3 regions of the Streptomyces sp. BBFR25 genome follow, and region 2 is predicted to be linked to each of the others. Evidence: riboswitches for the same ligand, from Rfam matches in the RefSeq annotation. Region 2 holds a riboswitch; each other region holds the start of a gene.
The links. Region 2 has a riboswitch for cobalamin ahead of ACGH52_RS35785 (ABC transporter substrate-binding protein). Riboswitches for the same ligand answer to the same signal wherever they lie in the genome.
Positions count from the first base shown of each region.

Region 1: it holds a riboswitch for cobalamin, as region 2 does, so the genes downstream of both, ACGH52_RS31025 ((2Fe-2S) ferredoxin domain-containing protein) here and ACGH52_RS35785 (ABC transporter substrate-binding protein) in region 2, are expected to answer to the same signal.
Region 3: it holds a riboswitch for cobalamin, as region 2 does, so the genes downstream of both, ACGH52_RS29395 (energy-coupling factor ABC transporter permease) here and ACGH52_RS35785 (ABC transporter substrate-binding protein) in region 2, are expected to answer to the same signal.

Region 1 covers NZ_CP172447.1:6,806,641-6,809,505, forward strand. Annotated here, with positions in the region: gene ACGH52_RS31020 (ferric reductase-like transmembrane domain-containing protein) at 159-1,145, shown strand; cobalamin riboswitch at 1,215-1,341, shown strand; gene ACGH52_RS31025 ((2Fe-2S) ferredoxin domain-containing protein) at 1,404-1,811, shown strand; gene ACGH52_RS31030 (NUDIX domain-containing protein) at 2,071-2,736, opposite strand; partial or broken gene ACGH52_RS31035 (DUF4406 domain-containing protein) at 2,733-2,858, opposite strand.
Region 2 covers NZ_CP172447.1:7,969,333-7,982,515, forward strand. Annotated here, with positions in the region: gene ACGH52_RS35755 (DUF1996 domain-containing protein) at 1-939, shown strand, start outside; gene ACGH52_RS35760 (hypothetical protein) at 1,146-2,834, shown strand; gene ACGH52_RS35765 (TerD family protein) at 2,891-3,466, opposite strand; gene ACGH52_RS35770 (BlaI/MecI/CopY family transcriptional regulator) at 3,605-3,991, shown strand; gene ACGH52_RS35775 (M56 family metallopeptidase) at 3,998-4,939, shown strand; gene ACGH52_RS35780 (fasciclin domain-containing protein) at 5,214-5,873, shown strand; cobalamin riboswitch at 5,954-6,140, shown strand; gene ACGH52_RS35785 (ABC transporter substrate-binding protein) at 6,204-7,280, shown strand; gene ACGH52_RS35790 (iron ABC transporter permease) at 7,313-8,338, shown strand; gene ACGH52_RS35795 (ABC transporter ATP-binding protein) at 8,335-9,108, shown strand; gene ACGH52_RS35800 (flavodoxin family protein) at 9,145-9,600, opposite strand; gene abc-f (ribosomal protection-like ABC-F family protein) at 9,678-11,312, opposite strand; gene ACGH52_RS35810 (anti-sigma factor domain-containing protein) at 11,954-12,706, opposite strand; gene ACGH52_RS35815 (sigma-70 family RNA polymerase sigma factor) at 12,706-13,183, opposite strand, start outside.
Region 3 covers NZ_CP172447.1:6,431,921-6,445,103, reverse strand. Annotated here, with positions in the region: gene ACGH52_RS29415 (FAD-binding and (Fe-S)-binding domain-containing protein) at 1-1,908, shown strand, start outside; gene ACGH52_RS29410 (hypothetical protein) at 1,976-2,440, opposite strand; gene ACGH52_RS29405 (chloride channel protein) at 2,755-4,113, shown strand; gene ACGH52_RS29400 (potassium channel family protein) at 4,110-4,667, shown strand; cobalamin riboswitch at 4,746-4,932, shown strand; gene ACGH52_RS29395 (energy-coupling factor ABC transporter permease) at 4,962-5,660, shown strand; gene ACGH52_RS29390 (energy-coupling factor ABC transporter substrate-binding protein) at 5,657-6,013, shown strand; gene cbiQ (cobalt ECF transporter T component CbiQ) at 6,014-6,763, shown strand; gene ACGH52_RS29380 (ATP-binding cassette domain-containing protein) at 6,760-7,617, shown strand; gene ACGH52_RS29375 (MFS transporter) at 7,627-9,249, opposite strand; gene ACGH52_RS29370 (TetR/AcrR family transcriptional regulator) at 9,438-10,085, opposite strand; gene ACGH52_RS29365 (APC family permease) at 10,172-11,509, opposite strand; gene ACGH52_RS29360 (TetR/AcrR family transcriptional regulator) at 11,583-12,194, opposite strand; gene ACGH52_RS29355 (MFS transporter) at 12,329-13,183, shown strand, end outside.

The DNA of each region.
Region 1 (2,865 bases), 1.2 Mb from region 2:
TACGTTTCCCCGATCGACGGGCGAAAGGGCGGGCGGAGCCGGCCGCGTGATGGCTCTGGCCGGATAACACCTCGGAGGATCGCCGCCCCTTCAGCCAGACTTGTTGCCCCACGCCACATGCGCACCACCCCCGCGATAGTCCGTGCCCGGGAGGCCCGATGCTGTCAGACGCGAGGCCGGACGAAGACGGGTCGGCGGACCCGCCCGGGCGGCAACGTCCTCCCGGTGACCGCGTCGCGCTGCGCGGCGACCTGCGGTCCGCCCTGCCCGACGCCACCGCGGCGGTGGTGGTCACGGCGCTCGTCTTCGCGCTCCTGTACGCCCGCATGGAATCGGGTGCTTCGGACACCGTCGCGGTCATGCCGTTCATGGACGATCCCGGTACGTACTGGATGTACCTGCTCAGCCAGGCGTTCGGATGGTCGGGGCTGCTGTGGGCCTGGGGCACGGTCATGCTCGGCCTGCTGCTGTCGGGACCACGCCCCACCCGGCTGCCGGTCTCCCGGCAGGTACTGGAGCGCTGGCACCGCACCACGAGCCTGACGACCATGGCGCTGATGGCGGCGCACGCGCTGATGTTCGCGGCCGAACTCGTGCGCTACGAGACGGAGGTGGACTGGGCGGAACGGCTCTGGGTGGGCTTCGCGGACACCTTCGTGCCGGGCTGGTACGACTCCGGAACCGGCCGGATCGCCATCCCGCTCGGCCAGGGCGCCCTGTACTTGGCGATCCCGCTGGGGCTGCTGTTCTACGTCCGGCACCGCATCGGAGCGAACACCTGGCGGCGGCTGCACCGTTTCGTGATCGTCGTCTACGTGCTCAGCGTGTGGCACACGCTGCTGTACGGAACCAACGTCTGGTACGGGGAATGGCCCCGCACCGTCCTGTGGCTGCTGCAACTGCCGGTCGCGGCACTGCTGTTGCTCCGCCTGCTGCGACCGGCCCGGCGGGCCGAACGGCTGGGCTCCGCCCGCGGGCGCGGTGGCGCGGCCCGGCCCGGGTGGTGGATGCGGGGGGCAGGCCGGGTCGCCGCCGCGGCCGTCGTCGTCGGGCTCGTCGTCGTGGCGGTGTCGGGCCGTGACGGCGGACGGGACCGCCCGACCCACGCGCCCGCGACCGCCCCGCACGAACAGGAGACGGACTGACGGCCAATACCGGGCGGGTGGGACGGAGTTCCCGGGATGGCATGATGGCCGGCGACAAGGCGACGGCGGAACGAGGAAGCCGGTGTGAATCCGGCGCGGTCCCGCCACTGTGATCGGCGAGCGAGTCCCGACTGGCCACTGCCCGGCAACGGGTGGGAAGGCCGGGACGAGCATCGACCCGAGAGCCAGGAGACTCACGCGGTCGCCTCCTCGACGGACCACCGGGGCGGATCTCCCCGGAGAGAGGGACGGCACCGCATGCCCGCAACGCCGACCGGACGAACGCCAGAGGACGCGAGGCCCGCGACGGCCCACGGCCGCCCCGTACCCTGCCGCATCGTCGTGTGCCGCGACTGCTGCTGCGGCAGCCCCAAGGTGACCGGCGTCGACCACGCGGCCCAGATCGAACGCCTGCGCGCCGCGGCACCGGTACGCGTCTCCGACTGCCTCGACGTCTGCGAACAGGCCAACGTCGTCGTCGTACAGCCCTCCGCGCGGGGCCGGGCCGCCGGAGCCCGGTCCGTCTGGCTGGGGCTGGTCAACGACCCGGACGCCACCGAGGACATCGCGGCCTGGGTACGCGCCGGCGGACCGGGCGTCGCACCCCGGCCGGACATCCTCGACCTGTACGCCATCACGCCGCCGCACCGGCGTACGGCCTCCTGACCGCGCGCGGACGGAGAGCCCGGCGAGGATCGGCCAGGTGGTCCTCCAGGGCACGCGCCGGCCCGACCGCGCTGACTCCCGACCAGGAGCCGGACATGTTCACGCCGATCCCAGGCGCAGTCACTCTCCCATCCAGGTAGTTGTCATAAGGCAAATAAATAATCGACCATAACGGCATGAAGTAGTCAAGAAAACCGAACAACGAGGGTAGAAGGGGCAGTTCAGCTGTACCGCACGTGGCCTGAAACGGGCGGCCGTTCTACTGTCGGGCGAAGGGCCCGGACAGGGCAGCCCATTGCAGGAGCATGACGGTCTTGCCGTCGGCGATACGTCCGTCGCGGGTCATCGCGAGGGCCTCGGCGAAGGGGAGTTCGAGGACTTCGATGTCCTCGCCTTCCTCCTCGACTCCTCCGCCCGTGCCGGTCCGGTCGGCCGGGGTGTAGGGGGCGGCGAAGAAGTGGAGGCGCTCGGTGACGGAGCCCGGGCTCATGTAGGCGTCGAGCACGTGGGTGAGAGGGCCGAGTCCGATGCCGAGTTCTTCGGCGCTCTCGCGGCGGATCGCGGTGTGCGGGTCCTGGGCGTCGAGCAGTCCGGCCGCCGCCTCGATGAGCATGCCGTCGGGATGGCCGTTCACGTAGGCGGGGTAGCGGAACTGGCGGGTGAGCAGGACGCGGCCGCGTTCGGTGTCGTAGGGCAGGACGACGGCGCCGTTGCCGCGGTCGTAGGTCTCGCGCTGCTGGGTCTCCCACCGTCCGTCGCGGCGCCGGTAGTCAAAGGTGGTGCGGCGCAGGACGTGCCAGCCCTGGGAGGTGAGTTCGACGTCGCGTATCCGGACGTCGGGGTTGCGGGTGAGGTCGCGTCCGGCGAGGTGGAGACCGGTGCGTCCGCGGTGATCGGGGGTGTCGACACCCGGGCGGCTCCTCACCTGGTCTCCTGCGGGGTGCGGCGCGGAATCTCGGCGACGTCGTGGTAGACGGGCAGCCCGCGGCGGCGGGCGGTGGCGACGTCCTGGTCGGCGCCGGCGGACTCGCCCGGCAGGCGCAGCACGGTGGGA
Region 2 (13,183 bases):
TGCACCGGTTTCGAGGACCGGCAGCTGAAGGACAAGTACCCGCTCTGCCCCTCGGGCAGCGACGTGGTGCGCACCTTCACCTTCCAGAGCTGCTGGGACGGCCGCAACATCGACAGCGCCAACCACCGTACGCACATGGCCTTCGCCGCCGCCGACGGCAGCTGCCCGGAGGGGTTCCGGGCCGTTCCGCGCCTGGTGCAGCGGGTCGTCTACGACGTGGCCGCGCCCAGCCTGGAGGACGGGGGCAGGACCGTGCCGCTGTTCGCCGTGGACTCCTTCCCCGAGCAGCTGCACAAGCCGGTCACCGACCACAGCGACTTCATCAACGTCTTCGACGAGGACCTGATGCGCGAGCTGGTCGAGTGCATCAACTCCGGCCGCGCGTGCGGCCCGGACACACCCCCGGGGTCCGAGCCGGGCGACGGCGAGGAGCAGCCCGGCGGCGACGGCGGCGGTCAGATCGCCGAGCCCCCGGCCGAGCAGACCGCCACGGCCTCGGCACCCGCGGCCCCCGGCCAGAACGAGAAGCCGAACGAGGAGCCGAACGAGGGGCGCACCGGCGGGGAGAAGCCGGCGCCCCCGGCCCAGGACCGGGGCGCCGCCGCCTCCGCGAGCGCCGAACCCAGGGCCGCGACGACGCCTGCCGCCGGCACCCCGGACGACGTGAGCGGCGCCACGGCCGCGGCCGAGACGTCCGGAACCACCGGAACCACCGGCAACACCGGCAACACCGGCAACACCGGCAACACCGACAACACCGACAACACCGGCACCACCGGCAACGGTGGCGACGGCGCCGGTACGGCGCCCGCACCGCAGGCTCAGGGCGGACTCGCCGAGACGGGTTCCGGGCTCGGCCTGTGGCCCGCGGCGGTCGGCGGCGTGCTCTTCGCCGGTGGATGTGTGCTGCTGATCCGTTCCAGGCGGCATGCGCGGTGACACCTGCGCCACCGGCATGACGAGGGGTGGGCGGGGGACGCCCCCCGCCCACCCGTCGGGAAGTGGCTCTTGAGCCGGGCTTGGAGCGGCACCGCCGTCGTCCACGGTTCGGCCGGTGACTTCGAGGCGGTCGTCCCGGACACCGGTCGTGCGGCCGTCCGCCGAAGTGCTCCGCGTCCGTTCCCGGGTGCGGTATACGTCCCCTCATGGACTACTACGACCTGGGCGGCCACGGGCGCCCGGTGACGACCTCGTCGCCCGACGCCCAGCGGTGGTTCGACCGTGGGCTGGTGTGGACGTACGCCTTCCACCACGAGGAGGCGGTCGCCTGTTTCGAGGCCGCCGCCGCCACGGACCCGGACTGCGCCATGGCCCACTGGGGCATCGCCCACGCGCTCGGCCCCAACTACAACAAGCCGTGGGAGGCCTTCGACGCCGAGGAGTTGACCCGGACCGTCGACCGCACCCACGCCGCCGTCGAACGCGCCCACGAGCTGGCCGGCCGGGCCACCCCGGTCGAACGTGCCCTCATCGGCGCCCTGCGCGCACGCTACCCGCAGGCGAGCGCCGTCGAGGACTGCTCGGTGTGGAACGCGCCGTACGCCGACAGCATGCGCGCCGTGTACGAACTGGCCCGCGACGACCTGGACGTGGCCGCCCTCTACGCGGACGCCCTGATGAACCTGACCCCCTGGCAGCTGTGGGACCTGCGCACCGGGCTGCCCGCGGAGGGTGCGCGCACCCTGGCGGCCAAGGAGGTGCTGGACCGCGCCCTGGCCGCCGACGGAGGCCGCGACCACCCCGGCGTCCTGCACCTCTACGTCCACCTGATGGAGATGTCGCCCACCCCCGAGGCCGCCCTCACGGTCGCCGACCGGCTGCGCGGCCTGGTCCCGGACGCCGGGCACCTCCTGCACATGCCGTCGCACCTCGAAGTGCTGTGCGGCGACTACCGCCGTGTGGTGTCGGACAACGAGGCCGCGATCGCCGCCGACGAGAGGTACCGCGCCCGGTCGGGGGCGATGAACTTCTACACCCTCTACCGCGCCCACAACTACCACTTCAGGATCTACGGGGCGATGTTCCTGGGGCAGTACGAGGTCGCCCTCGACACCGCGGCCCGCCTGGAGGCGTCCGTTCCCGAGGAACTGCTGCGGGTGGAGAGTCCGCCGATGGCCGACTGGCTGGAGGCTTTCCCGGCCATGCGGGTGCACGTCCTGATCCGGTTCGGCCGTTGGGCGGACATCCTCGCGCTGCCCCGGCCGGCCGACCCCCGGCTGTACTGCGTGACGACCGCGATGCTGCACTACGCCCGCGGCGTCGCCCTCTCGGCCACCGGCCGGGTCGCGGAGGCCGAGACCGAACGCGAGCTGTTCCGGGCGGCGGTCGAGAGTGTGCCCGAGTCCCGCACGCTCTTCAACAACACCTGTGCCGATATCCTCGCCATCGCCTCGGCCATGCTCGACGGCGAACTGGAGTACCGCAGGGGCGACCACGCCGCCGCCTTCGCCGCCCTGGAGCGCTCGATCGAGCTGGACGACAGTCTCCCCTACGACGAACCCTGGGGCTGGATGCAGCCCACCCGGCACGCCTACGGTGCCCTGCTCCTGGAACAGGGCCGGATCGCCGAGGCCGAGGCGGTCTACCGGGCCGACCTGGGCCTGGACGACACCCTGCCCCGCCCGCTCCAGCACCCGAACAACGTCTGGGCCCTGCACGGACTGCACGAGTGCTTGGTGCGGCTGGGCAGGACGGGGGAGGCGCGGATCGTGGCACGGCAGCTGAGGCTCGCCACCGCGCTGGCGGACGTGCCGGTCGAGGCGTCCTGCTTCTGCCGTCTCGACACCACCGCGGCCACCGGTGGCGGGCCCGGCTGCTGCACCACTGACCGCTGACCACTGACCACCGACTCCACCGGGCCCGCCTCGGGGCCCGGGGAAGGGGGCGGTCGTCAGACGTTGACGCCGAAGTCCGCGGCGATGCCCGCGAGGCCCGAGGCGTAGCCCTGCCCGACCGCCCGGAACTTCCACTCGGCGCCGTGCCGGTACAGCTCGCCGAAGACCATCGCGGTCTCGGTCGAGGCGTCCTCGGACAGGTCGTAGCGGGCGAGTTCCTGGTTGTTCGCCTGGTTGACCACCCGGATGAAGGCGTTGCGCACCTGGCCGAAGCTCTGGCCGCGGTTCTCCGCATCGTGGATGGACACCGGGAAGACGATCCGGTCCACCTCGGCCGGGACCGCGGCGAGGTTCACCTTGACCGCCTCGTCGTCGCCCTCGCCCTCGCCGGTGAGGTTGTCCCCGGTGTGCTCGACCGAGCCGTCCGGGCTGGTGAGGTTGTTGTAGAAGACGAAGTGCCCGTCCGAGAGCACCTTGCCCGACGCGTCGAGGAGCAGCGCGGAGGCGTCGAGGTCGTAGTCGGTGCCGGTCGTGGTGCGCACGTCCCATCCCAGACCGACCAGTACGGCGGTCAGGCCGGGCGCCTCCTTGCTGAGCGAGACGTTGCCGCCCTTGGCCAGGGAAACTCCCACTGCGTTCTCCTTCGTCGCGTCCGCTGCGTTCCGTGTTCAGTGTTCCGTATGCCTCTCCCGATAATCTACAACACTGTAGAAGAAAGCCTTCTATACGATGTCGCCCGGAAGACGATCGGCGGCGGAAGGAGGCGGGCCGTGACGGATGACCGGCGTCCGCGGCGGCGGGGCCAGGGTGAGCTGGAAGCGCTGGTGCTGGCCGTGCTGCGCGAGGCGGACGGGCCCGCGACGGCCGGCTGGGTGCAGGAACGCCTCGGCGGCGACCTCGCCTACACCACGGTGATCACGATCCTGACCCGGCTGCTCGAGAAGGGCGCCGTCAGCCGCGAGCGCGCGGGCCGGTCCTTCGCCTGGACGCCCGCCTCGGACCAGGCGGGCCTGGCCGCGCGGAAGATGCGCAAGGTGCTGGACGCCGAGAGTGACCGGGAAGCGGTACTGGCCAGCTTCGTCACGGGCCTCGACCCCGACGACGAGCGGCTGCTGCGCGACCTGCTCGGGCACGCGCGCGCCGCGGAGGACGGCTGACACCGCATGGGGGTCTTCGTCTTCCTGCCCCTGGTCCTGCCGCTGACGGCATGGCCGATCGCCAGGCTCGCCGAGCAGCACCTGCACCCGCGGACCGCGACCGGGCTGCTCACCGCCGTCGCCGCCGTGATGGCCCTGTGCAGCACCGTGTGCCTGGCCCTGGTGATGGTGGTCGGCACCGCCCAGCTGCCCGGCAACCCGCTGCCCGACGGCTGGTCGGACCCCGAGGTGCGGGCCGCGGTGCCCTACGACGAGGTCGTCGGCAAGGCGGCCATTCCCGCGCTCTGCCTGGTGGTCGCGGCCTCGGCGCGGGCCCTGTGGCGGCACGGCAGGGTGCGCCGCCGCGCCCACCGCGCGCTGGCCGGGCTGCCGGGCACCGGGGTGGCCGTGCTTCCGGACGACGTGCCCTACGCGTACGCGCTGCCGGGCGGACGCCGGGACCGGGTCGTGGTGAGTACGGCCCTGCTCGACTGCCTCGAACCGGGGGAGCGGCGCGCCCTGTTCGCCCACGAGCGCGCCCACCTCGCCGCCCGGCACCACCGCTTCCTGCTCGCCGTCCGGCTCGCCGCGCTGGCCAACCCGTTCCTGCGCCCCCTGCGGACGGCCGTGTCCTACACGGCGGAGCGGTGGGCGGACGAGGCGGCCGCACGGGCGGTCGGTGACCGCCGTGCGGTGGCGACCGCGATCGGCAAGGCTGCGCTCGTCTCCCGCGGCACCCCTGTCGCCACCCTCGCCACCCTCGCCGGCCTCGCGGCGCCCGGCCCGGTGCCCCGCCGGGTGGCGGCCCTGCTGGGGCCCGCTCCCGCAGTCCGCACCTGGCCCCCGGTGTTCACCTCGGTGGGCCTGGCGGCGTGGGCGGCGGCCGCCGGAACCGCCGTATCGGCGATGTCGTCCGCGAACGCGGCCGTCACGATGTTCCTCATCCTGCGGGCCGCGACGCCGTTCTGACCGGCCCTCACCGACGCCGAGACTTCCTCACTCGATCGGGTGAGGAACCAATCCGGAACGGTGCCCGCTCCGGATTCCCCGTGTGAGGGAAGAACCAAGACCGCGCCGACAGCGAACCGCCGGCTGACCCCGGACCCGGGTCGCCCGGCCACCACGTAACGGCACCGCGTACTCGGCGGCCCGCCGCACACCACGTCAGCTCCGCACCATCACCCCGCAGCGCCACTGCGTATCGACGCAGTCCTCGCGCTGCCCGTTTTCAGGGAGATTCTCCATGAACGCCCGTATCCGTCGTTCCGCCGTCGCCGTCGTCGCGGCCGCCGTCCTGCCCCTGTCCCTGGCCGCCTGTTCCGACGACGGCGACAGCGGCTCCTCGGACTCCGCCCAGGCCGCCTCCTCGGCTCCCGCGGCGAGCGACGACCAGTCGTCCGACACCTCCGGCGGCATGACGGACTCCGACGAGCCGTTCGGCCCTGCCTGCTCCACGGTGCCGAAGGAGGGTGCCGGTTCGTTCGACGGCATGGCCAAGGACCCGGTCGCCACGGCCGCCTCGAACAACCCGGCCCTGTCCACGCTGGTGACGGCGGTCAAGAAGGCCGGTCTGGTCGACACGCTCAACAACGCCGAGAACATCACCGTGTTCGCGCCGACCAACGACGCCTTCGCCAAGATCCCGAAGGCCGACCTGGACAAGGTCCTGGGCGACAAGGCGATGCTCACCGACATCCTGACCTACCACGTCGTCGGCCAGAAGCTCGCGCCGAAGGACCTGGAGAAGGGCTCCTTCGAGACGCTGCAGAAGTCCGAGCTGACCACCGCGGGCTCGGACGAGTCCTACAAGGTCAACGACTCCGCCAAGGTCGTCTGCGGCAACGTGAAGACCGCCAACGCCAACGTCTACGTCATCGACACCGTCCTCATGCCGAAGAGCTGACGCGCGGGCGGGCGTGGCGGCCCGAGGGCCGGGGGAGCGGGTCGGGCAGTGGCCCGTCCCCCGGCGGGGCGATGACCCTGTGGTAGCTTGCGCAAGCCAGTCGAACCCACCTGGTGGGTCAGGGAATCCGGTGCGAATCCGGAACTGACGCGCAGCGGTGAGGGGGACGGGCGGGACACGGGCCACTGGGCGGCGTACGCCGTCCGGGAAGGCGTCCCGTCCGGTCGATCCCGAGTCCGAAGACCTGCTGGCACCCGCGCCGCGTGCGGCGCGGGCCGCATCGTACGGACGGGCTTCGCGCATGAGCCCTCGACGCCAGAGGATCCTTCCTTGCCAGCAGCACGCCCCGTCGGCCCCCGGCGACTCCTCCTTTCCCGGCGCGCCCTGCGCGGCCCCGTCCTGTTCCTGTCCGGCGCCCTGCTGATCTCCGGCTGCGGGTCCGGTGCCGGCACCGACGACTCGGCCGCGGAGTCCGACGCGGTCGGTTACCCGCGCACCGTCCGTGACTGCGGGCACGACGTCCGGGTCGACGCGCCCCCGCGCCGGGCCGTCTCCCTCAACCAGGGCACGACGGAGATCCTGCTCTCGCTCGGCCTCGCCGACCGTATGGCGGGCACCGCCACCTGGACCGACCCGGTCATGAAGGGACTGGAGAAGGCGAACGCCGATGTCCCCCGGCTCGCCGACGACATGCCGTCCTTCGAGACGGTCCTGGACGCCGAACCCGACTTCGTCGCCGCCTCCTTCGCCTCCACGCTCGGCACCGGCGGCGTGGCCACCCGCGAACGGTTCACGAAACTCGGTGTGCCCGCCTACCTGTCCCCGTCCGACTGCGCCGGCAAGGACAACAGCGGCGACGGCGACGGCGTCCGGAACGAACCCCTGTCCATGGACACCGTCTACCGCGAAGTCCGCGACCTGGCCCGCCTCTTCGGCGTCGAGCAGCGCGGCGAGAAACTCGTCGCCGACCTCCGGTCCAGGGTCGACAAGGCGACATCCGGCATCGACGCCTCCGGCGTCACTCTCATGTACTGGTTCGCCAACTCCACCTCGCCCTACTTGGCGGGCTGCTGCGGCGCCCCCGGCGTCATCACCCATGCGGTCGGCGCCCGGAACGCCATGGACGACACCCACGAGGAGTGGCCGCAGGTCGGCTGGGAGACCGTCGCCGACCGGGACCCCGACGTCCTGGTCCTCGGCGACCTCACCCGCAGGTCCCAGACGGCCGAGACGGCCGCGAAGAAGATCGAGTTCCTGGAGTCCGACCCCGTGACCAGGAACATGACCGCGGTCCGCGAGAAACGCTACGTGCTGCTCAGCGGACAGGCCATGAACCCCACCATCCGCACCGTCGAGGGCGTGGAACAGGTGGCGGCGGCCCTGCGCGGGTTCGGACTCGCCCAGTGACGTCCGCGAGCCGGACGGCCCCCGTCCCCGGCATACGCGCACCGCGCGGCGCCCTCGGGTGGGCGGCGGCCGGAACCCTCGCCCTGTGCGCCTCCGTGGCCGTCGCCGTCACCATCGGCCCCGCGGACATCGGCGTCGCCGACGTGTGGTCCGTGATCGCCGCCCACCTCGGGGCCGGCACCACCGCCGGGGACGTCTCCCCGATCCGCGCCGGCATCGTCTGGGACCTGCGGCTGCCCCGTACCCTCCTCGCCGCGGTGTGCGGCGCGGGACTCGCCGTCTGCGGGGCCGTGCTCCAGTCCCTGCTGCGCAACCCGCTCGCCGACCCCTTCGTCCTCGGCGTCTCCTCCGGTGCCTCGACCGGCGCCGTCCTGGTCGTCGTGCTCGGCGTGGGAGGCGGCGCGCTCTCCGTCTCCGGCGGGGCGTTCGTCGGGGCGGTCTGCTCCTTCGCGCTGGTGATGCTGCTCAGCCACAGCCTCGGCGGCACCACGGACCGGGTGGTGCTCGCGGGCGTGGCGGCGATGCAGCTGTTCTCGGCGCTCACCTCCTTCGTGGTCATGACCGCCGCCGACGCCGAGACCACCCGCGGCGTGCTGTTCTGGCTGCTCGGCTCGCTCGGCGGCGCGGGCTGGAGCGACGTGTGGACCGGCACGGCGGTCCTGGTGCTGGTCCTGGCCGTGTGCCTCGGTCACGCCAGGACGCTGGACGCCTTCGCCTTCGGCCAGGACGCGGCGACCGCGCTCGGCGTCCACGTGGCCCGCACCCGGCTGGTGCTGCTGTGCGCCACCGCTCTGCTCACCGCCGCCCTGGTGGCCTCGGCGGGCGCGATCGGCTTCGTCGGGCTGGTGCTGCCGCACGCGGTACGGGCGCTCACCGGTCCCGGACACGCCCGGCTGCTGCCGGTCTGCGCGCTCGCCGGTGCCGTGTTCCTGGTGTGGGTCGACACCCTGGCCCGTACCGTCCTGGAACCCCAGGAGGTCCCGGTGGGAGTGGTGACCTCGCTGATCGGTGTGCCGGCCTTCGTGCTCGTGCTGTACCGCACCCGGAGGACACGGTGACCCTGAACGCCGAGCGGGTCTCCCGCACCACCGGTGGCCGCCTGATCCTGGACGGCGTCGACCTGAGCCCGCGCGACGGCGCCATGACGGGCCTGCTCGGTCCCAACGGCTCCGGCAAGTCCACCCTGTTGCGGCTGCTCGCCGGCGTGCTCGCCCCGACCGCGGGCCGCGTCACCCTCGACGGACGCCCCCTGGACCGGGTGGGCCGCCGGGACGTCGCCCGGCGCGTGGCCGTGGTGGAACAGCAGACGGACACCCAGGTGGAACTGACGGTCCGGGACGTCGTCCGGCTCGGCCGCATCCCGCACCGCCGCGCCTGGACACCGGCGTCGGCGGCCGACGAGGGGGCGGTCACGGACGCCCTGGACCGCACCGGTCTGACGGACCACGCCGACCGCCTCTGGCACACCCTCTCCGGCGGCGAACGCCAGCGCGTCCAGATCGCCCGCGCCCTCGCCCAGGAGCCGCGTGAACTCCTGCTCGACGAACCGACCAACCACCTGGACGTCCAGCACCAGCTGGACGTGCTGGCCCTGGTCGCCGCCCTGCCCGTCACCAGCGTCGTCGCCCTGCACGACCTCAACCTCGCCGCCATGTACTGCGACCACCTCGTCGTCCTCGCGGAGGGACGGGTCGTGGCCTGCGGCCCACCGGCACAGGTCCTGACGACGGACCTGGTCGCGAAGGTCTACCGGGTCGAAGCGGAGATCACCCGCCCCGGCCCGGCCGACCGCCCGCACGTCCGCTTCCTGGGCACACTGCCGGGCTAGGGAAGCAGCCACTGCGAGCGGCCACCCGGCGCGGGCTCAGTCGTCCATCAGACCGGCGGCGAGGGTGGCCCCCAGCTCCCAGCAGGCCTGCAAGTCTGCCTTGCCGGGCTCACCGGCCACGTTCACCGCGGGTGCCGCGCGCTGCCAGCCGAGGCCGGTCGTGACCGACTCGATGCCGCGCACCGCGCCCGTGGTGTCGCTGCCCCCGTGCACGTAGTAGCCGAAGGGGCGGCCGCGCGTCTCGTCCAGGCAGGGGTAGTAGACCTGGTCGAAGAAGTGCTTGAGCGCACCCGACATGTAGCCCAGGTTGGCCGGGGTGCCCAGCAGGAAGCCGTCCGCCTCCAGCACGTCGACGGCCGTGGCCGCCAGGGCCGCCCGCCGGACCACCCGCACCCCTTCGATCTCGGGCGCGGTCGCCCCGGACACGACGGACTCCAGCATCGCCTGGCAGTTCGGCGACGGCGTGTGATGCACGATCAGCAAAGTGGCCACACCGGCAGCCTGCCGCCCGGCACCCCCCGATCGCAAACGGACCCCGCGGCACCCGGGAGGTCTGGCCCCGCCGTGTGCTACTCCTCGGCGGCCCCCGTCTCCGTCAGCTCGCCGTCGGCCAGCCGCAGCCAGCGGTCGACGCCGATCTCGCGCAGGAACCGCCGGTCGTGACTGACGACCACGAAAGCGCCCCGGTAGGAGTTCAGGGCGCTCTCCAGCTGGCCCACGCCGACCAGGTCGAGGTTGTTCGTCGGCTCGTCCAGGAGGAGCAGGTGCGGGGCCGGTTCCGCGCACAGGACGCAGGCCAGGGTGGCCCGCAGCCGCTCGCCGCCGGAGAGCAGACCGACGGGCAGGTGGGCGCGGGCACCCCGGAAGAGGAAGCGCGCGAGGAGGTTCATCCGCTCGGCCTCCGGGCGGTGAGGGGCGTAGGCGGCGAAGTTCTCGGCGACGGTGCGCTCCTCGTCCAGCAGGTCGAGCCGCTGGGAGAGATATGCGACGCGCCCGTCGGCGCGCCTGAGGTTGCCGCCCTCCGGCTCCAGGTCGCCGTTGAGCAGCCGCAGCAGCGTGCTCTTGCCCGCGCCGTTGGACCCGGTCAGCGCGATGCGCTCGGGTCCCCGGACCGTCAGGTCGACGCCCGCCCCGGCGAACACCTCCCGCTCGCCGAGCCGGATCCTGAGCCCCTGACCGAGGAAGAGGGTGCGTCCCGCGGGGACGTCGGTCTCCGGCAGGTCCAGCGTGATGCGCTGTTCCTCGCGCAGCGACCGCTCCGCCTCGTCCAGCCGTGCCTTCGCCTCACCGACCCGGCCGGCGTGGGTCTGACCCGCCCGGCCCGCGGACTCCTGGGCCCCGCGCTTCATGTTGCCGGCGAAGATGCGGGGGAGCCCGGCGTTCTTGAGGTTGCGGGCGGCGTTGCTCGCCCGGCGGTCGGCGCGCTCGCGGGCCTGCTGCAGTTCCCGCTTCTCGCGCTTCAGCTCCTGTTCGGCGTTGCGGACGTTCTTCTCGGCGACCTCCTGCTCGGCCCGCACGGCCTCCTCGTACGCGGTGAAGTTGCCGCCGTGGAAGCGCAGCTCACCGCGGTCGAGTTCGGCGATGCGCTCCATGCGGTCGAGCAGCTCCCGGTCGTGGCTGACCAGCAGCAGACAGCCGTTGTAGTCCGTGAGCACGTCGTGGAGCCTGCTCCGGGCGGCCACGTCGAGGTTGTTGGTGGGCTCGTCGAGCAGCAGGACGTCGGGCCGCTTCAGCAGCTGGGCGGCGAGTCCGAGGGAGACGACCTGACCGCCGCTGAGCGTGCTCAGCCGCCGGTCCAGGGCGAGGCCGCCCAGGCCCAGGCGGTCGAGCTGGGCGCGGGTGCGTTCCTCGATGTCCCAGTCGTCGCCGATGGCCGTGAAGTGCTCCTCGGCCACGTCCCCGGACTCGACGGCGTCGATGGCCCGGATCACGGCGTCGACGCCGAGGACCTCGGCGACGGTGAGGCCGCCCGTCAGGGGGAGGGTCTGCGGCAGATGGCCGAGGACCCCGGAGACCGTCACGGAGCCCGCGGTGGGCCGCAGTTCTCCGGCGATCAGCTTGAGCAGGGTGGACTTGCCGGCCCCGTTGGGGGCCACGAGACCCGTGCGGCCGGCGCCCACGGTGAACGACAGGTCCTCGAAGACGGGGGTGTCGTCGGGCCAGGAGAAGGACAGGTGGGAGCAGCGCAGGACGGCGTCGGACATGGAGACGACCTCGTGGAGCCGAGGGGCAGGAGACGGACCTCTGCCCGGGACGGAAGACAGGGAAAAGGGAACGACGAAGGGGCCACTGCGACGGCGCTCGAAATCGCCCGCGGCGGCCTACCGGAACCGGGTCTCACCCGGAGATGTCGTCGTCACCCACCATGTCCGCGACTCCCTCGCTGCACGATCAACGTCTCCACCAGCCTAGCAATCGGCCTCCCGGTCCGGACGCCGGACTGCACACGCCGCCGTCCCGAGCGGAGCCCGGCGACCCGGTCGCGGTCGCCGTGCAGCACGAGTACGCCTCGTTTCCGCAGCCGTCGACGGGCTCGCCGGGCGGGGGGCGCGCGGCCCTCACGCCTCTGAAATCGGCATGTTCAGCAGTGCGAGCGGGCTGCCGCGAGCCCCCGGCCTGCTCGGCGGTGATGCCCAAGTCCGCCGGGCCGTCGACGGCGCCTTCCAGCAGCATCGCCTGGCGAGTACGCCGCGTTCCCGCAGCCGGTCGACGGGCTCGCCCGGCGGGCGCCAGCAGCGCCCGGGCCACGACGCCGCGCACCCGGTCGGCGTCCGCCGTGCCGGTCGGCGTCCGCCGTGCCGGTCGGCGGAGGGCCGGGCCCGTGGGGGCGCGGCCCTCGCCCCCGTCACGTCGGCATGCTCAGCAGTGCGATCGGGTCGGAGGTCGGCTGCCGTGAGCCGCCGGACGGCTCGACGGTGATGCCCACGCCCGCCGCACCGTCGACGGCACCCTCCATCAGCACCGCCTGACGGGCGCTGCCGGGGTCCATCAGACCCGCCGGACGCATCGTGCCGTGGTCGTCGAACCAGAGCTGGTACACCTTGCCCCGCGGCGGCTGAGCCATGCCCGAGGCCAGGAAGACCGCCCGGTCCTGGCGTGCGGAGACGACCAACGTCCCGCTCGCCCCGTCGGCCAGCCGCGCCGTACGGGACCGGGCGTCCGGCGCGGCCAGCACCCCGGCGAGGGTCTCGGCCCGGCGCTCGGCCTGCGAGGCCCGCTCCCCGGCGTCCTGCGCCCGCTCGTACTGCCACACCGCCGTGCCGCCGAGGCCCGCCGCCGCGGCCAGGCAGGCGGCCAGCGCCCAGCGGGCCGGTCCGCGCCCGCGGGGCACCACACGGCGTGCCTTCTCCACGGTGCCGCCGCCCGGGGAGACCTGGCGCACGGTGGTGATGCGGTGCAGCACCCGGTCCCTGAGCGCCCGGCCGGGCACGACCGTCGCGGCCAGCCCCAGCCGGGCCGTCGCGGCGTCGAAGTCCCGGGTCTCCCGCACGCAGTCGGCGCAGTCCACCAAATGGCGTTCGAAGGCGTCCCGCTCGTCCTCGGGCAGGGCGTGCAGGGCGTAGGCGCCCGTCAGGCTGTGCAGGTCCTCGGTGCGCATCACGCGCTCACCCCCAGGCAGTCACGGAGCCGGATGAGGCCGTCGCGCAACCGCGTCTTGACCGTGCCGAGCGGCAGTGCCAGCGCCTCGGCCACCTGCCGGTAGGTCAGGCCGCGGTAGTAGGCGAGGGTCACGGACTGGCGCTGGATCTCGGTCAGGGTGCGCAGACAGCGCCGCACCTGCTCCCGCTCCAGCCGGGTCTCGACCTGCTCGGTCACCTCGTCGTACTCGGGCGTCCGGTCGAGCAGGGCGGCCTTGTGGTCGCGGGCCGCGGCGGCCTCCACCGACCGCACCCGGTCCACGGCCCGCCGGTGGGCCAGAGTCAGGATCCAGTTGACCACCGTGCCGCGCTCGGGCCGGTAGCGGGGCGCCGTGCGCCACACCTCGACCAGCACCTCCTGCGCGACCTCCTCCGACTGCGCCTGGTCGCGCAGCACCGCCCGGGCGACCCCGAGCACGGACCCCGCCACCGCGTCG
Region 3 (13,183 bases), 1.5 Mb from region 2:
GAGGACTCGGCGGTCTCGCCGGAGAAACTGGGCGACTACCTGCGTCGGCTGCGCGCGCTGTTCGAGGAGTTCGGGTACCTGAGCGACACCGGCCCGAGCCTGTACGGCCACTTCGGGCAGGGGTGCGTGCACACCCGGATCCCGTTCGACCTGTACACCGCGGACGGGGTGGCGGCGTACCGGAGGTTCATGGAGCGGGCGGCCGACCTCGTCGTCGAGTTCGGCGGCTCGCTCTCCGGCGAGCACGGGGACGGGCAGAGCCGGGGCGAGTTGCTGTCCCGGATGTTCGGGGACCGGCTCGTCGAGGCGTTCGGGCGGCTGAAGGCCGTCTTCGACCCGCTGGACCGGATGAACCCGGGGAAGGTCGTCGCGCCGTACGGACTGGACGAGAACCTGCGGCTCGGCGGTGACTGGGCCCCGTTCGAGCCGCGCGACCTGCACTTCCGCTTCCCGCACGACGGGGGTTCGTTCTCCCAGGCCGCCAACCGCTGCGTCGGGGTCGGCAAGTGCCGGCAGCACACCAGCGACGGCACGGTGATGTGCCCGTCGTACCAGGTGACGCGGGAGGAGGAGCACTCGACGCGGGGCCGGGCCCGGCTGTTGTTCGAGATGCTCGACGGGCACGGGGACGGCGCGATCCGGGACGGCTGGCGCTCGGCGGAGGTCAAGGACGCCCTCGATCTGTGCCTGGCCTGCAAGGGCTGCAAGAAGGACTGTCCGGCGGACGTGGACATGGCCACGTACAAGGCGGAGTTCCTCTCCCACCACTACGCGGGCCGGCCGTGGCGCAGGCCGCGCTCGGACTGGTCGATGGGCTGGCTGCCCGCGCTCGCGCGGGTGGTGGGCCGCACCCGGCTGGGGCCGGTCGTCAACGCGCTCACGCACGCGCCGCTGCTGTCGAAGGCCGCGGTGCTGGTGGCGGGGGTGGCGGACCGGGAGGTGCCGCTGTTCGCGGAGCGGACCTTCGCGCAGTGGTTCGCGGACCACGAGCCGGAGGGCGACGGGCACCGCGGGTCCGTGCTGCTGTGGCCGGACACCTTCACCAACCACTTCCACCCGCACGTCGGACGGGCGGCGGTACGGGTCCTGGAGCACGCCGGGTGGCGGGTGGAGCTGCCGCACGAGCCGCTGTGCTGCGGGCTGACCTGGATCTCCACCGGGCAGCTGGGCACGGCCGAGAAGGTCCTCACCCGCACCGTGCGCGCCCTGGCCCCCCAGGTGCGGTCGGGCGGCCTCGTCGTGGCGCTGGAGCCGAGCTGTGCGGCCGTCTTCCGGGCCGACGCGGCGGAGCTGTTCCCCGGCGACCAGGACGTGCGGCGGCTGGCCGAGCAGACGGTGACGCTGTCGGAGCTGCTCACCGAGCACTCCCCCGGTTACCGGCCGCCGCGGGTGCCCGACCGGTCGGCGCGTGCGCTGGCCCAGGTGCACTGCCACCAGCACGCGGTGCTCGGCTGGGAGGCCGACCGGGAGCTGCTGCGCCGGGCCGGGGTGGACGCGGAGCGACTGGACTCCGGCTGCTGCGGGCTGGCCGGCAACTTCGGCTTCGAGCGCGGTCACCTGGACGTCAGCGAGGCGTGCGCGGAGCGGGTGCTGCTGCCGCGGCTGCGGGAGGAGGACGAGTCGACCGTCGTCCTCGCGGACGGGTTCAGCTGCCGCACCCAGATCCACGAGTTCGACAGCGGCGGCCACGAGGGCGTGCACCTGGCGGAACTGCTGGCCTCGGCCCTGCCACCCGGCCCCGCGACCGGTCCGGGTACTCCGGGCAGCGCCTACGGCACCGCGCCGGGCGCCCGTCCGGCCGCTCCCGGCCCCCGGGCGAGGGCCCTGGCCCTCGCGGTCACGGCGGCGGCCGCCGTGGGCACCGCTGCGGCGGCGACGGCACTGGCCCGGGGCCTGCGCCGCCGCTGAGCACGCCCACGAAGGACGGTCACCCCCCCCGCGCGGGGGGGTGACCGTCCTTCGTGGGCGTGGAGTCTCAGGCTCGGGACGGGGCGTCCTGGCGGCTGGCCAGGGCCCAGATCACGAACACGTCGATCGCCATCATGATCACGGACCAGACGGGCGCGTACGGCAGGAACAGGAACTGGGCGATCAGGCTCAGCGAGGCGATGACGATGCCCGCCACCCGCGCCCACGCCATGTCCTTGAGCAGTCCGTACCCGGTGACGAGCACGAGGGCGCCCAGGATGACGTGGACGATGCCCCAGCCGGTCAGGCTCATCTCGTAGACGTAGGTGCCGATACGGGCGTACACGTCGTCCTCGGCGATGGCCGCGATGCCCTGGAGGACGGCGAGCGCGCCGTTCAGCAGCAGCAGTACGCCCGCGAAGACGACACCGCCCGTCACCCAGCCGCTGGTGCGGTCGCCCGGGCGCTGGGCCCAGGAGGCGTCACCGCCGCGCGGCTGCCTGCCGGGAGTGGGTTCGGCGTGCTGGCTCATGAGCGGAGTCCTTTCTGTGTCCCCCGTACGGGGCAGCTGCCCACCGGCACCGACGGCACCGACAGGTCGTTTCGAGCCTGCGGGCGGCCGTGCTCCGCGGCCACGCGGGTCCGCCGTACGGGTGAACCGCGGGCCGGGCGTGCGCGTGCGGGCGGCGGCGGCCTCGCGTTAACTGAGCGGCACCGCGGCCCCCGGTGACCGACGGACCGCGGGGCGCGAGAAGGAGGGCGTGTGACGAGTCGGCCGCTGCCCCGGCGAGAACCGCTGTTCCGGTGCGGACCGCTGCCCCGGCGGGAACCGCGCGGACGGCTTCCGTGACCGCGCCGGCGAACGCCGCCCCGGCCCGGGCCGAGGAGTCCTTGCGGCAGACCCTGCTCAGCCCGGGCTACCGGCGGCTGTTGCTGCTGTGCGTGCTGCTCGGCGTGCCCATCGCGCTGGCCTGCTTCTTCTTCGTCGGCCTCCAGCACGAGGCGCAGCACTGGGTGTGGACCACGCTGCCCGAGGCGGCCGGTTACGCCACCCCGCCCTGGTGGTGGCCGCTGCCCGCGCTGCTGCTCGCCGGGCTGCTCCTGGCGCCGATCGTGACCCGGATGCCGGGCGGCGGCGGCCACCTCCCGGTGAACGGCCTGGGCGGAGCGCCCGTCGGCCCGCGCGCCCTGCCCGGCGCGGTGCTGGCCGCGCTGGCCACCCTGCCGCTCGGCGTGGTGCTGGGTCCCGAGGCCCCGCTCATGGCCGTCGGCAGCGGGCTCGCCCTGCTGGCGGTGCGGCGGGCGGGCGCGGGCGGAGACCAGCGGGCCGGCGCGATCCTCGCCACGGCCGGTTCCACCGCCGCGATCTCCACCATCCTCGGCGGTCCGGTCGCTGCGGCGGTCCTGCTCATCGAGGGGGCGGGGCTGGCCGGCGCCCGGCTGGTCGCGCTGCTGCTGCCCTGTCTGCTGGCCAGCGCGACGGGTGCCCTGGTCTTCACCGGCTTCGGTCGGTGGACGGGGCTCGAGATCGGCGCGCTGGCCCTGCCCGACCTGCCGCCCCAGGCCGGTCCGGACGCGGGCGACTTCCTGTGGGGCCTGCCCGTCGCCGCCCTGATCGCCGTACTCGTCACGCTGGGCCGCGAACTGGGCCGCCGCACCGTCACCTGGACGCGGCGTCACACGGCCGCGCGCACCGTCGCCTGCGCCACGGCGGTCGGCGTCTGTGTCGCCGCCTACGCGCTGATCACCGGCCGCTCCCCGGCGGAGGCGGCGCTGTCCGGCCAGGCCACCCTCGCCCAGCTCGCCGCGCACCCGCACGCCTGGTCGGTGGGGGCGCTGGTGGCGCTGGTCGCGTGCAAGGGGCTGGCCTGGGGCATCGCGCTGGGCGCGCTGCGCGGCGGCCCGATCTTCCCGGCCGTCCTGCTGGGCGCGGCGACGGCGCTGGCCTGCTCCGGGCTGCCCGGCTTCGGCGCGACCCCGGCCCTCGCCCTCGGCATCGCCGCCGCGGCGGCCGCGGTGACCGGGTTGCCGCTGGCCAGCTCGGTCCTGGCGGTGCTGCTGATGGGCCGCGACGCCCACGACCAGACGCCGCTGATCGTCATGGCGTCGGTCGTCGCGTTCGTCGTCGCCCAGCTGGTGCGGCGCACGGAGCCGGGGGAGGACCGGGCGTCCGGCGGGGCGCCGACAACGGGAGCGGCACGGTGAGGGACCGCCGGACCGCGCCCTCGGGCCCGCGCCCCCGCGTCGGCTGGGACGCCGTACGGCCCTGGCTCGTGCGGGCCGGGATCGCGGCCGCCGTGGTCGTGGCCTACTTCCTGCTCCCCCTCGACCACCTGGGGCCGCAGCGGCCGGCACTGAGCTGGACGCTGTTCGCGGCACTGCTGACCGTCGTGGCCGTGCTGCTGCTGCGGCAGATCCGGCACGTCCTCCTCGACCACCCGGACAGCCGGCCCGGGGTGGTCATCTCCCTGCTGATCGTCCTGTCCGTGCACGTCTTCTCCGCCACGTACTACGCGCTGGCCAAGTCGCCGGGCGAGTTCCACGGCCTGCACACCAGGATCGACGCGCTGTACTTCACCGTGGTGACGCTCGCCACCGTCGGGTACGGGGACATCACCCCGCGGGGCCAGGCCGCGCGGGTGGTGACCGTCCTGCAGATCACGTACAGCTTCGTCTTCCTCACCGCCGCCGCCACCGCGCTGACCACCCGGATGCGGGACAGGGTGGTCCGGGGGCCCCAGCGGGGCCGCTCGCGCTGACGGCGGTGCGGCCCCCGCACCCGGCACCGGGCGTTTCCGCAGTACCGAGGCCCGCTTGTGCCCGCCCCCGTGGGAGCACTACTGTCGCCACGCCTTGGTGAACGGGAAATCCGGTGTGATGCCGGTGCGGCCCTCGCCACTGTGAATCGGGAAGTCCGGCTCCGGCCCTCGCGGGCAGCCACTGGATCGCTTGCGATCCGGGAAGGCGGAGCACGGGCGGTGGTACCCGTAAGCCAGGAGACCGGCCAAGGCGCGTCGTCCATCCACGAGGTGCTGGAGAGGGTCTGCTGAGCCATGCACATAGCCGAGGGCTTTCTGCCACCGGCGCACGCGATCGCCTGGGGTGTCGCGTCCGCGCCGTTCGTCGTCCACGGAGTCCGGTCACTCACCCGTGAGGTCAGGGAGCATCCGGAGAGCACGCTGCTCCTCGGCGCCTCCGGCGCCTTCACGTTCGTTCTCTCGGCCCTGAAACTGCCGTCCGTCACCGGAAGTTGCTCGCACCCGACCGGCACCGGCCTGGGTGCCATCCTGTTCCGGCCGCCGATCATGGCGGTCCTGGGCACCATCACCCTGCTCTTCCAGGCGCTGCTGCTCGCCCACGGCGGGCTGACCACGCTCGGCGCCAACGTCTTCTCGATGGCGATCGCCGGCCCCTGGGCCGGGTACGGCGTCTACCGGCTGCTGCGCCGCTTCGACGTGCCGCTGATGGTCACCGTGTTCTTCGGGGCGTTCGTCGCCGACCTGTCCACGTACTGCGTGACCAGCGTGCAGCTGGCGCTGGCCTTCCCGGACCCGAGCAGCGGATTCACGGGCGCGCTCGGCAAGTTCGGGTCCATCTTCGCGGTGACCCAGATCCCGCTCGCGGTGAGCGAGGGCCTGCTCACGGTGATCGTGATGCGGCTGCTGGTGCAGTCCAGCAAGGGCGAACTGACCCGGCTGGGCGTGCTGCTGACCCGGACCGGCGAGCGGAAGCGGGAGGCGGTGGCCCGATGAGCCGCAACGCGAGGATCAACGCCCTGCTGCTGCTCGCCGTGGCCGCGCTGGCGGTGCTGCCGCTGGTGCTGGGGCTCGGCGACCACAAGGAGGAGCCGTTCGCCGGGGCCGACGCGGAGGCGGAGACGGCGATCACCGAGATCGAACCGGACTACGAGCCGTGGTTCTCCCCGCTGTACGAACCGCCGTCCGGGGAGGTCGAGTCGGCGCTGTTCGCCCTGCAGGCCGCGCTCGGCGCGGGCGTGCTGGCGTACTACTTCGGGCTGCGCCGGGGACGGCGGCAGGGCGAGGAGCGGGCGTCGGCGGCTTCCAGGGCCACGGCGGTACCGCGGGACATCCCCGAAGGGGACTGAGTGCTGCCGATCGACGCGGCGGCGCACGCCAGTCGCTGGCGGCGCCGCCATCCCGTGGACAAGGCCGTGCTCGGTCTCGGCCTCACCGGGCTCGCGATCTCGCTGCCGCCCTGGCCGGGTGCGGCGCTGGTGCTGGTGGCGGCGCTCACGGTGCTGCTCGGCCCGGCGGGTGTGCCTGGGCGCCGGCTGTGGCGGGCGTACCGGGTGCCGCTGGGCTTCTGTGTGACGGGGGCGCTGCCGCTGCTCGTGCAGGTCGGCGGCCCGGACGGGTTCCTGTCGGCGGCCGACGGCGGTGCGGCGCGCGCGGGCGGGCTGCTGCTGCGCACCTCGGCGGCCTCGCTGGGGGTGCTGCTGTTCGCGTTCACCACGCCGATGTCCGACCTGTTGCCGCGCCTGGTGCGGGCCGGGGTGCCCGCGCCGGTCGTGGACGTGGCACTGGTGACGTACCGGATGAGTTTCCTGCTGCTGGACTCGGTGCGCCGCGTCCGGGAGGCGCAGGCCGCGCGGCTCGGGCACACCAGCCGGGCGGCGGCCTGGCGTTCCCTCGGCGGGCTCGGCGCCACCGCGTTCGTGCGGGCCTTCGACCGGGCGGCGCGGCTCCAGTCGGGGCTCGCCGGGCGCGGTTACGACGGCACCCTGCGCGTGCTGGTGCCCGAGGCCCGCGTCTCGCTGCCGTTCACGGCGGCGAGCCTTGCCCTGCTGGCGGGGCTGACCGGCCTCACCCTCGTACTGGAAGGACCCCTGTCGTGAACGGACCGGTGCGGTCGGCGGAACCGGCCCTGGTGGCCCTGCGGGGCGCGTCGTTCGGGTACGAGGAGGGCCCGGACGTGCTGACGGGCCTGGACTTCGCGGTGTGCGAGGGGCGGGCGCTGGCGCTGCTCGGCCGCAACGGCAGCGGCAAGACGACGCTGATGCGGCTGCTCAGCGGCGGACTGCGGCCGCGTGCGGGCACGTTGACGCTCGGCGGGGAGCCGGTGACGTACGACCGCAAGGGGCTGACCCGGCTGCGGACCACGGTGCAGTTGGTGGTGCAGGACCCGGACGACCAGCTCTTCGCGGCCTCGGTCGGCCAGGACGTGTCCTTCGGTCCGCTGAACCTGGGGCTGTCCGACGCGGAGGTCAGGTCGCGGGTCGGGGAGGCGCTCGCCGCACTGGACATCGCGGCGCTGGCCGACCGGCCCACGCACCTGCTGTCGTACGGGCAGCGCAAGCGCACCGCGATCGCCGGGGCGGTCGCGATGCGGCCCCGGGTGCTGATCCTCGACGAACCGACCGCCGGTCTCGACCCGGACGGGCAGGAACGGCTGCTCGCCACCCTGGACGGACTGCGTGCGGGCGGCACCACCGTGGTGATGGCCACCCACGACGTCGACCTCGCCCTGCGCTGGTCCGACGACGCCGCCCTGCTCACCCCGGACGGTGTGCGCACCGGCCCGACCGCCCCGACGCTGGCCCGCACCGACCTGCTGCGGCAGGCCGGGCTGCGGCTCCCCTGGGGCGTCGCGGCGGCCGGACTCCTGCGGGCACGGGGGCTGTTGCCCGACTCCGCCGCCGGTCCGCGTACGGCGGAGGAGCTGGCGGCGCTGGCCGCGCCGACCGAGTGACGGGGCGGCTCAGCCCTGGGAGCGGCTCAGCTCGGCCTCCCGGTCCTGAGCCGCGCTCTCCGTCGCCTCCTCCTCGGCCTTCCGGCGGGCGCGACGGCCGGGCAGGACGGCGAGCACGATCAGGGTGCCGGCCGCCATGATGATGCCGCCGACGAGGCTGGTCGTCGAGACGCCGTGGGCGAAGGCCTTGTTCACGGCGTCGGCGAGGGCCTGCGCCTGCTGGGGTCCGGCGGCCGGGTCGGTGGCGAGCCGCTCGGCGACGGCCAGTCCGCCGCCCACCGAGTCCTGGGCGGTGTCCAGCGCGGCGGCCGGGAGCCGGTCGCCCACCAGGCCGGAGAGTTCGTCCCGGTAGGAGGTGCCGAGCAGGGAGCCCAGGACGGCGATGCCGAGGGAGCCGCCGAGTTCCAGCGCGGTGTCGTTGGCGCCGCCGCCGACGCCCAGTTCGTTCTCCGGGAAGGAGCCCATGATGGTGTCGGTGGCCGGGGAGACGCTGAGGCCGATGGCGAGGCCGAGCAGCAGCATGGGGGCGAGGAAGTCGGCGTAGGTGGAGCCCTGGTCGATCAGGACCAGCAGGAAGACGCCGACGGTGCCGATGGCCATGCCGGAGCCGACCATGGCCCGCACGCCGAGCTGCGGGGTGAGCCGCCCGGTCACCGCGGCGCCTACGAACACGGCGCCGGCCAGCGGCAGCAGCCGTACGCCGGTCTCCAGCGCGCCGTAGCCGAGCACGAACTGCAGGAACTGGGTGGCGTAGTAGATGGCGCCGTAGGTGCCGAAGAAGAAGAACAGCACCGCGAGCATCGAGCCGCTGAAGGGCCGCAGCAGGAACCTGCGCACGTCCAGCATGGGATGCGGGTGGCGCAGCTCCCAGGCCACGAAGGCGATCAGGCCGACCCCGGCGACGACGGCCGCGGCGACCGGTCCCGCGCCCCAGCCGAAGTGCGGGCCCTCGATGGTCGCGTAGACCAGGCTGCCGACGGAGACGATGGAGAGCAGCCCGCCGACGTAGTCGATGCGGCCCATGCCGGCCGCCCTGGACGGCGGTACGAGGACCAGCGCGCCGACGACGGCGAGGACCGCGACGGGGACGTTGACCAGGAAGGTCGAGCCCCAGGCGTGGTCCTCCAGGAGCCAGCCGGCGACCAGCGGCCCGACCGCGATGGCGAGTCCGGAGGTGGCGGTCCAGGCCGTGATGGCGCGGGCCCGCTCCCCCTTCGGGAAGACCGCGACCAGCAGGGACAGCGTGGCCGGCATGACGACGGCGGCGCCGACGCCCATGACCGCCCGGGCCGCGATGACCAGCCCCGTCTCGTGGACCAGGCTGCCCATCACCGAACCGCCCGCGAAGATCACCAGTCCGGTGACCAGGGCGCCGCGACGGCTGTACTTGTCGCCGATCGCGCCGAGCACCAGCATCAGCGCGGCGTACGGGACGGTGTAGCCGTCGATGACCCACTGCAGGTCGCTGCTGCTCAGGCCGAGGTCGGTGGTCATGTCCGGGGCGGCCACGATCAGGGACGTGTTGGCCATGACGACGATCAGCAGGCTCAGGCAGAGCACCAGGAGAGCCCACCAGCGCCGGGGGTAGGGCCCGGGCATCTTCTCGACGGGGGTGGTGGCCAGTAGGGGCATGGGGAGGCTCCCGGAGACAAGCGACGGCAAGTTAATTGCCCATAGATGAGCAGACAAGAGCAGAGTAGTTTGTTGCACACGGGCGTGCAAATAAGGCGCCCGCCAAATGGGGGGCGCCTGCTGAATCCGGGGGAGTGACTACTCGGCTGAACCGGGGGGTGGCTACTCGACTGAACGGAGGGGGGTGGCTACTCGGCCGGGACGGACGTCGCGAGCGCCGCCGGACCCACGCTCTCGACCACGGTCCGCGCGGGCCGCTCCGGCACCCCGGCCGCGATGAGGATGGCTGCGGCGGCCCGGGTGCCGTCGTCCTCCAGGGCACCGGTGTTGACCTGCTCGAGCAGCGCCACGACCATCGCCTCGAGTCCCGCGCTCAGCACGGCGGGGGGCAGGTGGGCGGGGAAGACCCCGTCCCGCTGGCCGCGCTCCAGGATGGCGGCGACCTCGGCGCGGGCCGGGGCCAGGATCTGGGCCACGCGCTCCATGCCCAGATCGTGCCGGGCCAGCGCCAGCAGCATGCGGTAGCGGTCGCCCACGGGCCACATCAGCAGCGTGAAGTGCGCGAGCGCCCGGTCGGCCGGTTCGCCCGGCCCGGCCGCGTCGGCCATCGCGGCCCGCAGTACCTCGGACGCCTCCTCGGCGAGGGCCTCCAGGAGCGCCGCGCGCCCCGGGAAGTGGCCGAAGAGGGTACGCCGTACGACACCGGCGGCACGGGCCAGCTCCTCCAGGGTGGTGTCCGGGTTCCGCCCCAGCTCCCGCCGGGCGGTGGCCAGGATGCGCGCCCGGTTCGACCGCGCGTTGCGGCGCTGCGGCTCACGGGCGACGGACTTGGTCACGGGAACCTCGGGCGGGACGATGCGGGGGGGTTGAGCGTGGTCGTCCATTCTGGCACGGGGCGCGACGAGGAGGGCACCGAGAAGGTCTAGCCCCGCCCGGCCGGGTCCGCGGCCCTGTTCCGCCGTACGGCCGCGACCGCGGCCAGGACCATCCCGACGGCCACGATCAGCAGGCCGCGCAGCCACACCTCGGCCTCGATCTGCGTGGCGAGCGCGACGCAGGACGCGATGCCCAGGACGGGGAGCACGGTCGGGGCGCGGAAGTGGTCCGCCTCGCCCGCGTCGCGACGCAGGACGAGTACGGCCGTGTTGACCATGAGGAAGACGACGAGCAGCAGCAGGACCAAGGTGGACGCCAGGGTGGCGACACTGCCGGTGAGCGCGAGGAGCATCGCCAGCAGGGTCGTGGCGGCGATCGCGACCCACGGGGTACGGCGGCCGGGCAGCACCCTGCTCAGCGCGGCGGGCAGCAGCCCGTCCCGGGCCATCCCGTAGGCCAGGCGGGAGGACATGATGCCGGTGAGCAGCGCCCCGTTGGCCACGGCGACGAGGGCGATCGCGCTGAACAGCCGGGTCGGAACGCCACCGGCCTCCTCGACGACCTCGAGCAGCGGGCCGCTCGACTCCGCCAGCCGGGCCGTCGGCACCGCGGCGGACGCGGCGAGGCCCACCAGCACGTACACGGCGCCCGCGGTGGCGAGGGCCCCGAACAGGGCACGCGGGTAGGAGCGCCGCGGGTCGCGGGTCTCCTCGGCGACGTTCACCGACGTCTCGAAGCCGACGAAGGAGTAGTACGCCAGTACGGAGCCGCTCAGCACGGCCGCCGCCGCACCCTTCTCCGGCGTGCCGAGCTGCCCGAGCCGGCCCACGTCGCCGTCACCGCGCAGCAGCAGCCAGGCGCCGAGGACGACGATGACGAGGAGGCCGCCGACCTCCACGACGGTGGCGACGACGTTGGCACGGGTGGACTCCTTGATACCGCGGGCGTTGACCAGGGCGAGCAGCGCGAGGAACAGCACGGCGACGAGCCCGACCGGCAGCGTCACGAAGGCGGACAGGTAGTCGCCCCCGAAGCCGCGGGCCAGCGCGGCCACCGAGACGATGCCGGCGGCAAGCATGCAGAAACCGGCGACGAACCCGGCGAACGGTCCGAAGGCGCGGGTGGCGTAGTGGGAGGCGCCGCCCGCCCGCGGGTACTTCGTGGCCAGCTCGGCGTAGGAGGCGGCGGTCAGCATCGCCAGCAGCAGCGCGACGGCCAGCGGCACCCACACCGCTCCCCCGGCGTCGGCGGCCACTTGGCCGACCAGCACGTAGACGCCCGCGCCGAGCACGTCGCCCAGGATGAAGAAGTACAGCAGCGGGGTGGTCAGGGCCCGCTTGAGCGCCGGGGTGTCCGCCGACTGTGGTGTTCCGAGTCTCGCCATGCCGCCTCAGGTTTCCCGCCAGGCGGAAATCACGCCCTGACCTTGATCTCCGCGCGCACGGGGGACTCGTCGGTCACCCCGCCGCCCACACGCCCGCGCGCGCGGCGGTGCCCACCGCGCGTGCCGCCCGGTCGGCGTCGGCCTCGGTGAGGGGCCGACCGGTGTTGAGCAGCGCGTAGTAGAGCGGGGCGGAGACGGCCGCCACGACGCCGTGCGGATCGGTGCCGTCCGGGACTTCGCCCCGCGCGACGGCGTCGCGCACGCAGCCGGCCCATTCGTCGACGCGTACGGCGTAGAAGCGGTGCAGGGCCTCGGCGGCCTGCTCGTTGCAGAGGGAGGCCGCGATCAGGGCCTTGAAGAGGCGCCCTTGCCGCGGGTCGGTGAGCGTCTTGACGACGAGGCGCGCGTTGGCCCGGAGGTCCTCCTCCAGCGTGCCGGTGTCGGCACGGGGCAGCGACTGGTCCGCCATGTCGGCCAGGAGGTCGGCGGCGAGGCCCCCGGGACTCCCCCAGCGGCGGTAGACCGTCGTCTTGCCGACACCCGCGCGGCGCGCGATCTCCCCGAGGTCCAGCGCCTCGAAGCCGTCGGCGGCGAGCGTGTCGCCCGCCGCGCGGAGGACGGCCTCGCGGATACGGGCGGTGCGGCCTCCGGGGCGCTGGGTCCCGGGGGCGGCTGTGTCCGGCATGACGGCTCCCTCTTGTCGGTCGCGACAACGGAGACCCACCTTATCGGAACCGTAGTTCCCTTACCGCCTTCACCGTGCTACCTTCCGAGCCGTAACGGAACCACAGACCCATTAACGATTCCGAGAGGAACGCCATGTCCATCGCCGAAGACGCGCCGCGGTCGACCGCACGTCCGGGCCCGGCCTCCGGGCCGCCCACCGCCGGGACCGGTCCGCAGCGGCTGACCGGCCGTTCGAAACTGGTCCTCACGGTCCTGCTGGTCGCCCAGTTCATGCTGGCCGTCGACTTCTCGATCTTGAACGTCGCGCTGCCCGCGATCGGCGACGGACTCGGTTTCTCCCTCGCCGACCTGCAATGGGTGGCCACCTCGTTCGCCCTGTCGGCCGCGGGCTTCACCCTCTTCTTCGGCCGCATCGGCGACCTGATCGGCCGCAAGAGGATCTTCATCGGCAGTCTCGCCCTGCTGGGCCTGGCCTCCCTGCTCGGCGGCCTCGCCACCAGCCCCGAGGTCCTGCTCGCCGCCCGGGTCGCCCAGGGCCTGGCCACCGCCGCCGCCACCCCGGCGGGTCTGTCCCTGCTGACGACCTCGTTCCCCGAAGGCCCGCTGCGGCAGAAGGCGCTCGGCATCAACGGTGCGCTGATGTCGGCCGGTTTCACGACCGGCGCGATCCTCGGCGGCGTCCTGGCCGACCTGCTCTCCTGGCGCTGGGCGTTCTTCGTCAACGTGCCCGTCGCGCTCGCCGTCGTGCTCGTCGGCCCGGCCGTCATCAAGGAGTCCCGGCCCGCCACCCGCCCCCGCCTCGACCTGCCCGGCGCGCTCACCGTCACCCTCGGTCTGCTCGGTCTCGTCTACGGCATGACCCAGGCCGGGGAGCACGGCTGGACCCACCCGCACGCACTGGGCGGGCTGGCCGCAGGCGTGCTCCTCCTGACCGCGTTCGTCCTGATCGAGCGGACAGTGGCCGCTCCGCTGGTCCCGCTCGCCACG